DNA from 3 places in the Delftia sp. CH05 genome. Region 3 is predicted to be linked to each of the others. Evidence: predicted binding sites of a transcription regulator. Region 3 holds the regulator's gene; each other region holds the start of a gene.
What was found. Region 3 encodes FNR, which switches genes on or off when oxygen is low (the NO sensors DNR and NnrR bind a similar motif). Its sites were predicted from a motif close to TTGATNNNNATCAA; they were not measured.
Positions count from the first base shown of each region.

Region 1: the regulator FNR is predicted to act here: its motif matches at 3,258-3,271, upstream of azu (azurin).
Region 2: the regulator FNR is predicted to act here: its motif matches at 3,103-3,116, upstream of cyoA (ubiquinol oxidase subunit II).

Region 1 covers NZ_WUMG01000008.1:19,839-24,336, forward strand. The annotation lists gene GRX31_RS09060 (DUF4132 domain-containing protein) at 1-1,608, opposite strand, end outside; gene GRX31_RS09065 (alanyl-tRNA editing protein) at 2,001-2,723, shown strand; gene GRX31_RS09070 (hypothetical protein) at 2,778-3,068, opposite strand; gene azu (azurin) at 3,395-3,853, shown strand; gene GRX31_RS09080 (hypothetical protein) at 4,024-4,498, opposite strand, start outside.
Region 2 covers NZ_WUMG01000042.1:36,145-40,642, reverse strand. The annotation lists gene cyoB (cytochrome o ubiquinol oxidase subunit I) at 1-1,896, opposite strand, end outside; gene cyoA (ubiquinol oxidase subunit II) at 1,962-3,008, opposite strand; gene GRX31_RS24115 (MFS transporter) at 3,306-4,498, shown strand, end outside.
Region 3 covers NZ_WUMG01000045.1:12,534-17,031, forward strand. The annotation lists gene GRX31_RS24780 (sulfite exporter TauE/SafE family protein) at 1-483, opposite strand, end outside; gene hemN (oxygen-independent coproporphyrinogen III oxidase) at 489-1,871, opposite strand; gene fnr (fumarate/nitrate reduction transcriptional regulator Fnr) at 2,033-2,752, shown strand; gene GRX31_RS24795 (hypothetical protein) at 2,834-3,121, opposite strand; gene GRX31_RS24800 (FixH family protein) at 3,303-3,617, opposite strand; gene ccoG (cytochrome c oxidase accessory protein CcoG) at 3,675-4,498, opposite strand, start outside.

The DNA of each region.
Region 1 (4,498 bases), on a different contig from region 3:
GTGCAGCAGCACGCGGGCCGCGTGCTCGGACAGCGGCGCGCACAGCGCCAGCAGCTCGGGCGTATCGAAGGGCTTGATGGCCGCGCTCAGGCGCTTGATGGAGGCGATCTGGGCTTCCAGCTCCACGCCGCCAGCGGCAGACGCTGGCGATGCGGCATCCGCCTGGCTTTCATCCGATGCCGAGGCGCCCTGCCCTGTCAGGCCCAACTGCTGCAGCCGCTGCTGCACGCTGCTGGCCGAGGCCGCATCCAGCTTGCCGCCGGCCAGCAACTGCGCCAGCAAGGGACCGACGGCGGGGTCGGGGTGGGCCAGCAGCACGTCGCGGCAGGTCAGCAGCAGGTTCTTGGGCGGCTTGTTCAGCCAGCCGGCATCCACCAAGCTGGCCAGCGGAATATGGGCGGCCAGGCCGGCCATGGCGGTGCGCAGGCCCTTGGCGCTGCTGCCTGCGATGAGCGGGGTCAGGGTGGGCAGCGTGGCCTTCAGGCTGGCGGTGTCGAACGCGGGCAGCACATTGACCAGGTCCTTGACAGGCACCTCGGCCAGATCGGCCGGGCGGCGGGTCACCAGTTCGCGGATCGCGCTGCGGTAGCGGCGCAGCTCGTCCTCGCGGTCGCAGTGCTGGGCAATGGCCGGCAGCAGCAGGGGCAGCAAGGCGGCATCGTCCTGCTTCATGACATGCATGGCCAGCGCCAGGCTGATCCGATAGCCGCCGTTCTCACGCAGCTGCCTGGCAAAGGGCGCGGGATCCTCGGCCACCAGGCGGTCCAGCAGCTGCAGCGCACGGGTACGCTCCCCGCCCTGGGCATGGCCCAATTGGCCCATCAGGGTGCCCGCCAGTTCCTCACGCCGTGGGGCATCTGCGCTGGCCCAGCGCTGCTCTATCAGGTCCGGATCGCCTATGTAGGTCTGGTCATACAGCTCGGGATGCGCGGCAAAGAAGCCCATCCAGGACTTCCAGCCCTGCCCCTTGGGCTGCTTGGGTTGGCGCTCTTCGCGGTAGTGCACTATCACGTCGGCGAACAGCTTGCCGCCCACGGCGGCGTAGCGCTGCAGGTCGGCATCGTTCAGCTGGGCGATCAGCCGCTTCCAGGGCGCGTGGTACTCGGTGTCGGGCTTGTACTCACCTTCCTTGCGCAGCGCCAGCGTCCAGTCCAGCGTGGCCGTCACTTCCTCGTAGGGCATGCCTGGATAGCAGAGCCAGGGCACCAGGTTGCCCAGCACCATGCCTATGCCTTTGAAGACCGGCAGATCCGCGCTGCGGGCATGGGCCAGCCATTGCTCGGCCATCACGCGCACTTCGGCGGCCACCTTGGCATTGGTCAGCTTCTCGCTGAGCCCTGCCGGCGCATGGCCGCGCGGCACCGTGAGCCGTGCCAGGGCCAGCCAGCGCTCACCGTCATGTGTCCAGGGCGATTCGCTGCTGTTCAGGCGCCCCAGCATGTAAAGGCAGCGCTCCTCGCAATCACGCAGGAAAACCTGCACCTCATCGGCCCGCCCGTCATGAAGCCGGGCATCAAGTTCGGCGGCAAAGGCCTCTTCGCTGAGGCCTTCGTCCAGCCGGTCATAGAGATCGCTCAGGGAAGCTGCGTGAAGATCGGTAGTGCTCATAAAGATGAGGAGATGAACAATGTGGGCAGCCGCAAACCGGGGCCTGCCGGGATGGAGACGGGGGTGGAGCCTGCACGGGATGGACGCAAAGGTTATTGATCCATTCGGACAGTTCCTCGGAAAACTCACAGATTCATGCCCTGCGTATGTCGTCAGCTTCGGAAAAATCTGTAGCGCCGTCGGCAAGGAATGCGCCATTGTTCAGCGGCACGCGCGCGGCGCGGGCGCCGATCTTGTCAGGTCGCGGACCCGGGCACTTGACAGGCTGTCAAGCAGCCGACTGCCACCGCTGCGGGCAATGGACTGTACTGGGGACTTTTCGCCCAGGCGTACTGCCCGGCCCCGCCATGCCGCCGATACCATGGACCGCGACATGACCCCGGAGACACCCCATGCCCATGCCCCTGTCCCAGACGCACAAGCTCTTTGACGACGACGCCTACCTGGACCGCTGCGAAGCCACCGTGATCGCGGTCAGCCCCGAAGGCATCGAGCTGGATGCCACGGTCTGCTATGCCCGCAGCGGCGGCCAGGCCGGAGACACCGGCACGCTGATCCTGGCCGACGGACGCAGCCTGGCGGTCATCGACACCGTCTATGCCGATGACCGCCAGCGCATCCTGCATGTGCTGCAGACCGATGCGCCGCCCCAGGTCGGCGAGCGCGTGCAGGTAGCCATCGACTGGGACAGGCGCCACCGTCTGATGCGCCTGCACACCTGCCTGCACCTGCTGGGCGTGCTGGTGCCCGTGCCCGTGACGGGCTGCAGCATCTCGCCGGACTCGGCACGCCTGGATTTCGACCTGCCTGAATCCACGCTGGACAAGGCCGATCTGACGGAGCGCCTGAACGCCCTGATCGCCGACAGCCATGCCGTGAACGTGGACCGCATCACGCCCGAGCAATTGGCCGCCCAGCCCGACCTGGTACGCACCGCAGGCGCGGCGCCCCCTGGCGGCACGGCGACGATCCGCATCATCGACATCCCCGGCCTGGACCGCCAGCCCTGCGGCGGCACGCATGTGCGCAGCACGGCCGAGATCGGCACGGTGGCCGTCACCAAGATCGAGAAGAAAAGCCGCACCAACCGGCGCGTGGTCGTGCAGTTCGCCTGAGGCCTGCCAGACCTGCCTGGCCTGCCGGACCTGCCTTGGCTGCCGCCCCGCGCCTCAGGACATCCAGGACCTGGGCGCCGAAGGACCACCCGGCTCACGGGACCCCTCGCCGCCCGGAGCCACCCCTTCGGGCTGGCTGCCGGACTTTCGCATCAGCTGCAGGATCTGATCGAGCTTGTCCTGCTCGACAGCGATCGAGTGCAACCTGAACAGCACGTACGGAATGAGGACGCTGGCACAGGCCATGCCCGCCAGCGCCGTCTGTTGCTGGGAGCTGTCGACGAAGAACGCCGTCAGCAGAAAGATGGCGCCAATGACAACGCCTATGAAAACCATCACTCTCATAAACTCCCTCTATGTTCCGCAATCGTACCCAAATGTGACTGAGGTGAGTAGAGGCATGCGAGCTGTGGGGTTGCCCGTCGCCAAAAGACGACGGACGGCAGGTGATTCCCGGCGACAGCCACCGCGCATACCCTGCCGGCGTGACGCCATCCCGCATGCTTGGAGCGCAGGTCTTCGAACTGTTTTGACTTGATTCAAATCAACCCGCCCTCCCCCATCCTGTCTATGCTGGAGGCAGCCATACAAAGCATCCATGGCGACAGACCGCCTGCCGGTCCATGGCCACCGGATGCCAGCCACCTCACCCGCTTTTCAAGGAGAAAACAATGGCAATGCAATGGAAACCCGTCCTCTTGGCCCTCGCAATGACTGCCGTCGCCGCACCTGTGCTGGCCGCCGACTGCGCCGTCGAGATCGAAGGCAATGACGCCATGCAGTTCAACAAGCCCACCATCAGCGTGCCCGCCAGCTGCAAGCAGTTCACGGTCAAGCTCAAGCACGTGGGCAAGCTGCCCAAGACGGCCATGGGCCACAACTGGGTACTGAGCAAGACGGCCGACCTGCAGCCCGTGGCCAATGACGGCATCGCCGCCGGCGCCGCCAAGGACTTCGTGAAGGACAAGGACGCCCGCGTGATCGCCCACACCAAGGTGATCGGCGGCGGCGAGACCGACTCCGTGACCTTCTCCACCGCCGCCCTGAAGGCGGGCGAGGCCTACAGCTACTTTTGCTCCTTCCCCGGCCATTCCGCGCTGATGAAGGGCACGCTGACGCTGGCCAAGTAAGCCGGCGATCTGCCCTGGCCCGGGACCCTGCGCCCCGCGCCCTACCCGGCGGCACTTCGGTGCCGCTTGTCGTTTCCGCCCCTCACATTTGCGGGACCGGGCAAGCCGCGCTTGCCTGGCCTGCCGGTCCCTGCCGATGCATGCCGATCCGTGCCGTTGTGCGTCGCCTCTCAGTGCCGGCTGGCGGTCCTGCCGTGCGGGCGGCCCTGCATTTCCATGCAACCCTTTTGCATCAGGCGCAGCAGCAGCTGGGTCCAGCTGGCGTCGGCCCATTTGGTGCTTTCCAGCACCAGGGACCGTGCCGACTGCAGGCCGTCGCCGGACTGCAGCTCCACGCGGAAACTGCCGCGTTCACGCTGGGACGTGACGGCCACCACGCTGCCCAGCAGGGCGATATCGAGGGAAGGGCGCGGGCCTTGCGGGCCGTCCAGGTCCACGCGCAGCACGCAGCCGGGGCGAAGTTCGTAGGTCCAGCGGTGGTCGGCATGGCCGGCCGCGCCCATGGCGTTCATTTCGGCAAGCCGCTGCTCCTGCGTCATGTCGTAGGGGCTGATGATGGGCGCCTGCTGCTGCGGGTAGCCCTGCACGCCGTCCAGGCAGGCGGCCATGAAGACCACGGCCGCCGCGCATGCCAGCAGTTTCCAG
Region 2 (4,498 bases), on a different contig from region 3:
CACGGTGGCGGCGAAGGACACGATGGCCAGGGGCCACATGTGCCAGATCATCGCGAAGCCGAAGACCGTGGACAGCGCAGCGATCACGACACCGGCGCCGGTGTTGGCGGGCATGTGCACGGGCTTGAAGCCGGTCAGCGGACGCTGGTAGCCGTGCTTCTTCATATCCCACCAGGCATCGATCTCATGCACCACGGGCGTGAAGGCGAAGTTGTACTGGGGCGGGGGCGAGGATGTGGCCCACTCCAGCGTGCGGCCTTCCCATGGATCGCCGGTTTCGTCACGCAGCTGGTCGCGCTTGAAGTAGCTGACCACGAGCTGCATCAGGAAGCTGCCGATGCCCAGGGCCACCAGGCCTGCGCCGCAGGCGGCGATGATGAACCAGATCTGCAGCGAGGGGTCCTCGAAGTGGTTGGCGCGGCGCGTCACACCCATCAGGCCCAGCACGTACAGCGGCGTGAAGGCCACCCAGAAGCCGACCAGCCAGAACCAGAAGGAGCACTTGCCCCAGAACTCATCGAGCTTGTAGCCGAAGGCCTTGGGGAACCAGAAGTTGATGCCGGCGAACACGCCGAACACCACGCCGCCGATGATCACGTTGTGGAAGTGGGCGATCAGGAACAGGCTGTTGTGCAGCACGAAGTCGGCCGGGGGAACGGCCAGCAGCACGCCGGTCATGCCGCCGATGGCGAAGGTGCACATGAAGCCCACGGTCCACAGCATCGGCACGGTGAAGCGGATGCGGCCGCGGTACATGGTGAACAGCCAGTTGAAGATCTTGGCGCCCGTCGGGATCGAAATGATCATCGTCGTGATGCCGAAGAACGTGTTCACGCTGGCGCCCGAGCCCATGGTGAAGAAGTGGTGCAGCCACACCAGGTAGGACAGGATGGTGATACACACCGTCGCGTACACCATGGAGGTGTAGCCGAACAGGCGCTTGCGGCTGAAGGTCGAGACGATCTCGGAGAAGATGCCGAAGCACGGCAGGATCAGGATGTAGACCTCGGGGTGGCCCCAGATCCAGATCAGGTTCACGTACAGCATGGGGTTGCCGCCCAGGTCGTTCGTGAAGAAGTTCGTGCCGACGTAGCGGTCCAGCGACATCAGCACCAGGGCTGCGGTCAGGATGGGGAACGAGGCCACGATCAGCGCGTTGGTGCACAGGGCAGTCCAGGTGAAGACGGGCATCTTCATCAGGTTCATGCCGGGTGCGCGCATCTTGATGATGGTCACGATCAGGTTGATGCCCGACAGCGTGGTGCCGACACCGGCCACCTGCAATCCCCAGATGTAGTAGTCAAGCCCGACCCCCGGGTTCTGCGCCCCCAGGTTGGACAGGGCCAGCCAGCCGGAGGTGGAGAACTCGCCCAGGAACAGCGAGATCATCACCAGCACGGCGCCGCCCGTGGTCATCCAGAAGCTGAAGTTGTTCAGGAACGGGAAGGACACGTCGCGGGCGCCGATCTGCAGCGGCACCAGGTAGTTCATCAGGCCAGTCACGAAGGGCATGGCCACGAAGAAGATCATGATCACGCCGTGGGCCGTGAAGATCTGGTCGTAGTGGTGCGGAGGCAGGTAGCCCAGGTTGTCGCCGAAGGCCATGGCCTGCTGCAGGCGCATCATCAGCGCATCTGCGAAGCCGCGCAGCAGCATGACCAGACCCAGGATCATGTACATGATGCCGATCTTCTTGTGGTCGATACTGCACAGCCAGTCGCGCCACAGCGGGCCCCACAGGCGGAACTTGGTGAGAAGGCCCAGCACGCCGAGGCCGCCGAGCACCACGGCGATGAAGGTCACCAGCACGATGGGCTCATGCGCCATCGGGATGGAGTCCCAGGTGATGCGTCCCAGCAGCCAGTGGGCCTGTGCCGGGGAGGTATGTTCAGACATATCGAGTCTCTTAGGTCGTTTTGGAACGGGCGGCGGGCTGGCCGTCGTCCGCTTCCGCTATCTGCTTATTGCTGTGCGCTGGCGGCCGAGCCGTCGCGCTGGTCCAGGAAGGCCACGACGCGGTCGGCGTTTTGCACCGTGCACACATCCTGGGGCAGGTTCATGCCCACGGCCTTGAGATAGGCTTCACCGCCTGCGGCATCGATGGCCATCATGTGGTGCATGCACATCTTGCCTTCCTCGACGCAGCGGTTGAGCACCTTGTCGTACAGGCCTTCGTCCACGGTGGCGAAGCGCTCGACCGGGTTGCGCTCGCTGGGCTTGACCAGATTCAGGTAGGTGTCGCGGTTCAGGGCCTTGCCTTCGGACTTGGCCTTGGCAACCCACTGCTCGAATTCCTCGTCGCTGAGGCCGTGGAACTTGAACGTCATGCCCGAGAAGCCGGCGCCGCTGTAGTGCGATGCCAGGCCGTGGAACACACCGGTCTTGTTGATCACTGCGTTCAGCTCGGTCTGCATGCCGGGCATGGCATAGATCATGCCGGCCAGGTCAGGCACGTAGAAGGCGTTCATCGTCGAGGTGGCGGTCAGCTTGAAGTGGATGGGACGATCCACGGGAGCGGCCAGCTCGTTGACGGTGGCGATGCCCTTTTCAGGGATGAAGAACAGCCACTTCCAGTCCATGGCCACGACCTGCACTTCCAGCGGCTTGACATCGGTGCTCAAGGGCTTGGAGGCCGAGACGCGGTCCAGCGGGCGGTAGGGGTCGAGCTTGTGGGTGCTGATCCAGGTGATGGCGCCCAGCGCGATGATGATCATCAGCGGCACGGACCAGATCACCAGCTCCAGCGTGGTGGAGTGGTGCCATTCGGGGTCGTAGTGGGCCTCGGTGTTCGACTGGCGGTATTTCCAGGCGAACAGCAGCGTGAGGATGATCACCGGGATGATGATGATCAGCATCAGCAAGGTGGCCGTGACCACCAGGTTGCCTTGCTGCGCGGCGATATCGCCGGCCGGGTTGAGCACGACGGCTTTGCTGCAGCCAGTGAGACTGGCTGTCAAAGCGGCCGCGGTGAGCCACGCAGGCCCACGGAGTTCCTTGATTTTTAGCATGCTAGGGGCGCAACAAGAGCGCGTTTACATAGAAACGCGGATTACAAGATCCGGGCAAATGTATTACGAAGTATAAATTTGTCCATTGGACATTTTGTCCAACGTCAAGGAGAAGCCGGGAACTTTCTGCTACCTGGCGGGGCAGGCAGCGGGGTCCCGGCGATCCGGAGGCCGCATTTTTCGGCCGCGCGCAGCAGGAAAAACACCAAGTCCGGTCGAGGTGAAACCGCCTTGCGCCAGATCAAGCGAGGGCGTAGAACGGAGCTGTCAGTGAGACGAGACAAGGAGCATCCATCTATGAGCGGCCTCGACACAACTGCAAGCTTCCCCAACGGAAGCTACGAAAGCAAGGAATCTCTGTCCCGCGCCGACACCCACGAAGATGTCACGCCCAACGAGATCGCCGTCGGCGTGATCCTGGGGCGATCCTCGGAGTACTTCGACTTCTTCGTGTTCGGCATCGCCTGCGTGCTGGTCTTCCCGGCACTGCTGTTCCCCTATCTTTCCAAGCTTGACGGCACGTTGATGTCGTTCGGCATCTTCGCGCTGGCCTTCGTGGCGCGGCCGTTGGGCACGGCGCTGTCCATGGCCGTGCAGCGGCGCTGGGGCCGGGCGACCAAGCTGACGCTGGCGCTCTTCCTGCTGGGCGTGTGTACGGTGGGCATGGCCTTCCTGCCCAGCTACCAGCAGGCGGGCGTGAACGCCATCATCGTGCTGGCGCTGCTGCGCATCGGCCAGGGCATTGCACTGGGCGGCTCCTGGGACGGCCTGCCGTCGCTGCTGGCCATGTCGGCCCCCCAGAACCGGCGGGGCTGGTATTCGATGATCGGGCAGCTGGGTGCGCCGCTGGGCTTTGTGCTGGCGGCAGGCCTGTTTGCCTTCATCTATGCCCATGTGGATGCCGACGAGTTCCTCAGCTGGGGCTGGCGCTATCCCTTCTGCGTGGCCTTTGCCATCAACGTGGTGGCACTGTTTGCCCGGTTGCGCCTGGTGGTGGGCCAGTCCTACACCGAGCTGCTGGCGCAGCGCGAGCTGGAGCCCATGGGCGTGGTGCCGCTGATGCGTGACGAGGGCCGCAACGTGGTCATCGGCGCCTTTGCAGCCCTTGCCAGCTTTGCGCTCTTCCACCTGGTGACCATCTTCCCGCTGTCCTGGATCTCGCTGTATTCGGACCAGTCGGTGAACCATGTGCTGGGCGTGCAGATCGTTGGCGCCTTCTGTGCGGCCGGCGCCATCATGGTTTCGGGCTGGCTGGCCGACCGGGTGGGGCGGCGCAACACGCTGGGCACCATGGCCTGCCTGATCGGCATCTTCAGCTTTGTGGCTCCCTGGCTGCTGGGCAGCGGCACCACGGGCAACAACGTGTTCATCATCGTCGGCTTCATCCTGCTGGGCCTGTCCTACGGGCAGGCGGCAGGCACGGTGACGGCCAACTTCCCCTCGCGCTATCGCTATACGGGCGCGGCCCTGTCCTCGGACATGGCCTGGCT
Region 3 (4,498 bases):
CGAATACAGCAGTCCGCAGGGCATGAGCGCCCAGGCATAGCCCGCCGCCAGCGTGCCGCCAGGGGCGGACACCCAGGGCTGCACGCGCCGCCAGGCGGCGCGGCCCGCAGACTCCAGCCAGGCGGGCTGGCGGGCCTGCACCATCATGGCCAGGCCCCAGGCCATCACGGCGACATGGGTCAGCGTCCAGAACGGCTGCAGCGCCGTGGTCTGGCTGGTGAGCCAGGACAGGCTTTCCATGGCCAGCGCCGAGGCAGCGCCCAGGCTGGCATAGCCGGCCAGCCGCCCGCTATGGAACAGCGCCGTGCGCAGCCACAGCCGGCTTTGCAGTCCATGGACGGCGACCACCTGCCCACCACCCTGTACCGTGCCCTGCCCCGCCCCGCCCGTGACCACGCCGCAGGGCGCGGCGCACATGGCAAGGCAATGGGGCCCGCCGACGAGCCCCATGATCAAAGCGGTCCAGAGCAGCGACAACAGCATGGGGCCTAGATGATCCTCGAAAACCGCGCCCGGTTCTTGTCGGCCTGCAGATATCGGTCAAACAGCATGGCCACGCCACGCACGAAGTACCAGCCCATGGGCGTGACCTGGAATCCCTCGTCGCTGATCTGCACCAGCCCCTTGGCCTGCAGGTCCTGAAGCGCCGCCAGCTCGGGGGCGAAGTACTCGCGAAAGCCCAGCAGCCAGGCCTGCTCCATGGGCTCGAACAGCACGGCGCCCTGGCACATGATGGCCATGATGACGGCGCGCCGCACCAGATCATCGCGCGACAGTGCCAGGCCGCGCACCACGGGCAGGTGGCCGGCGTCGATGGCGTCGTAGTACTCCTCCAGCGTCTTGGCGTTCTGGCTGTAGCTGGCCCCCACCTTGCCGATGGCCGACACGCCCAGCGCAATCAGGTCGCAGTCGGGCTGGGTGCTGTAGCCCTGGAAGTTGCGATGCAGCCGGCCCTGGCGCTTGGCCACGGCCAGCGCGTCCTCGGGCAAGGCGAAGTGGTCCATGCCGACGTAGACATAGCCGCCGTCCATGAAGGCCGCGATGGAGCGCGAGAGCATGGCCAGCTTGTCGGCGCCCTGGGGCAGGTCCTCGGCCGCGATGCGCCGCTGCGGCTTGAAGCGCTCGGGCAGGTGGGCATAGGCATAGAGCGCGATGCGGTCGGGCCGCAGCGCATTGACCTGGGCCAGCGTGCGCTCGAAGGACTCGGGCGTCTGCTTGGGCAGGCCGTAGATCAGGTCCACGTTGATGGAGGCAAAGCCCAGCTGCCGTGCCGCTGCCACCAGCGCGAACACCTGCTCGGCCGGCTGCACGCGGTGCACGGCGATCTGCACCTGTTCGTCGAAGTCCTGCACGCCGAAGCTCAGGCGGTTGAAGCCCAGTTCCTTGAGCACGGCCAGGCGTTCGACGCTGACGGTGCGCGGATCGACCTCGATGGAGTATTCGCCGCCCGGCTCCAGCTTGAAATGCTCGCGCAGCAGGGCCATCAGCGTGCGCAGTTCATCGTCCGAGAAGAAGGTGGGCGTGCCGCCGCCCAGGTGCAGCTGGCTGACGGCCTGGCCCTTGCCGCAATGGGCCGTGTGCAAGGCCATCTCGCGCGCCAGGTAGTCCAGGTAGACGGCCGCGCGATCGTGGTGGCGCGTCACGATCTTGTTGCAGGCGCAGTAGTAGCACAGCGACTCGCAGAACGGCACATGCACATACAGCGACAAAGGCATGGCCCGCGCTGCGGTACTCGATTTGCGGTGCTCAAGTGCCAGGATATAGTCTTCAGCACCGAAAGCCTCCACGAAACGATCGGCCGTGGGGAACGAGGTGTATCGGGGCCCCGGTACGTCGAAGCGACGCAGCAGCTCTGGGGTGACAGCGGTCATGGGTTTTTTCCTCTAATGTCGTCCACTGTGCCGCAGCCCATTGGCCGCGTCCTTGACTCATATCAAGAGTTGTTCGCGGCAGTGCTGCGACAATTTGATCCAACTCATCGCCATCCACGAGGTCACCGCCGGCGCACTGCTGCGCCGCTGATGTTTACTCCATGAACCTTCAGACCATCAAAGCATCCTGTTCCAATTGCAACCTGCGCGAGCTGTGCATGCCCATGGGCCTGGATGCCGAGCAGATGCAGCGCATCGACGACATCGTGGCCACGCGCCGCAAGGTCAAGCGCGGCGGCCTGCTGTTTCGCAACGGTGAGTCCTTCACCTCGCTGTACGCCATCCGCACGGGCTTCTTCAAGACCTGCGTGGCCACCGAGGACGGGCGCGACCAGGTCACGGGCTTTCAGATGGCCGGCGAGATCATCGGCCTGGATGGCATCGTCAACGACCACCACACCTGCGATGCGGTCGCGCTGGAAGACGCCGAGGTCTGCGTCATGCCCTTCGACAAGCTGGAGGACCTGTCGCGCGAGGTCACGGCCCTGCAAAACCATGTGCACAAGGTCATGAGCCGCGAGATCGTGCGCGAGCATGGCGTGATGCTGCTGCTGGGCAGCATGCGTGCCGAGGAGCGCCTGGCCGCCTTCGTGCTCAACCTGGTGCAGCGCCTGCACGCCCGGGGCTTTTCCAAGTCGGAACTGGTGCTGCGCATGACGCGCGAGGAAATCGGCAGCTACCTTGGCCTGAAGCTGGAGACGGTGAGCCGCACCTTCTCGAAGTTTGCCGAAGAAAACATCATCGAGGTGCGCCAGCGCCATCTGCGCATCCTGGACACGGACGCGCTCAAGCGCATCGTCAACAGCCAGCAGTGCCAGTGAGGCCGCAAGGCCCCGCCCCCCGGCAATGAACAAGGCCCGCTGTCGCGGGCCTTGTTCATTGCCATTGCAGTGCACGCAGGTTCAATCGCGCCCCAGGCCCTGCATGGCCAGATTTGGGTCCGGCTCGGAGACCACGCCGTCGTTGAGATCGTGCGTGGAGCGTCCCAGCATGGTGGTCATGAGGCTGGACAGCATGGTCACGCCCCAGAAGGCGAAGAAGGCCAGCGTGTAGATTCCCTGCCGCGACCAGCCCAGGTCGCCGAGCCAGTGCAGCTCCAGCGGGTCCACGAAGGCGAATACCAGCATCTCCATCACGGCGGCGGCCAGAAAGGCCGGCCAGGCAATCCACATCCAGCGTTGGGCCAACATCAGCGATCTCCTTGAGCTGTCGAGGGGTGGCTTTCATTGTGCGCGCCGCCCGCGCACCGTGCCAAGCCCTGCGCACCCTGCACTGCCTGTAGGAAACCCTTGGCCCTCGCGCATGCTGGAGATGCCATCCACCATGCAAAAAGGCCGCGACTGCGGCCTTGTGCACGGCATTTTCCTGCCTTCAGCGGTCCGTGGGATGGTCCTGCGCGGGCGTGGCCGCGTGGTTGCGGCCGGTGACCGCGGGCGCCAGGCTCTTGGGCACTTCGCGCACGCCATCGGCACGCTCGTTGATGGTGATGCCATTGCGGTAATAGTCAGGATCGATCACGGGATCGGCGCCATTGATCGCAATGACGGCCGTGACCACGCCAGCCACCACGACGGCGGCCGGGCCGGCCACCACGAGCCAGACATGGGCGAACTTCCACCAGGGCTTGCCGGCGTCCGGATGCGAAGGGGCCGTGGCGGGCGCGGAGACTGCGGGACTGGAAGACATGGATAACCTCTTTCTTTCAAACAGCCGGCGCAGCCTGGGCGGTGCCGGCCAGACATATCACCGGGGCACCAGGAAGACGGCCTTTTCGGACGCGCGTCCCGCGCCTGAATGCACGGCATCGATATCGAAGAATACGGTGTGCGAGCCCGGCTCGGCGGAACCGTAGGGAATCTGCAGCCGCGCCGCAATGCCGCGCGTCTCGGCCGGGCCGACCTCGACCTCCTGCTCGGACGCCAGCTCCAGCCCGTCGAGGCCATGGGCGCTGATGCGGTAGCGCTGGGCCTGCTCGGTGGCATTCATGATCTGCAGGCGGTAGACATTTTCCAGCTTGCCGCCCGCGACGATGCGCGACAGCGACGCCCGGTCGCGTATCACGTCGACCTTGACCGACTGGCGCAGCGCCAGGCTCACGATCATGGCCATGCTCAGGCCGATCAGCACGGCCGAGTAGACCAGCACGCGCGGACGGAAGATGCGGCGCAGCACCTGGGCCCGCCGCCACAGGCCGGCCATGGCGTTCTGCGTGGTCAGCCGGATGAGGCCGCGCGGATACTCCATCTTGTCCATGATGGAATTGCAGGCGTCTATGCACAGACCGCAGCCTATGCATTCGTACTGCAGGCCGTTGCGGATGTCGATGCCCACGGGGCAGACCTGCACGCACATCTTGCAGTCGATACAGTCGCCCAGGCCCTGGGCCTTGTAGTCCACCTTCTTGGTGCGAGGCGCGCGCGGCTCGCCCCGGCCCGTGTCGTAGCTGACGATCATGGTGTCGCGGTCGAACATGGCGCTCTGAAAGCGCGCATAGGGGCACATGTACTTGCAGACCTGCTCGCGCATGTAGCCGGCGTTGCCATAGGTGGCGAAGCCGTAGAACAGCA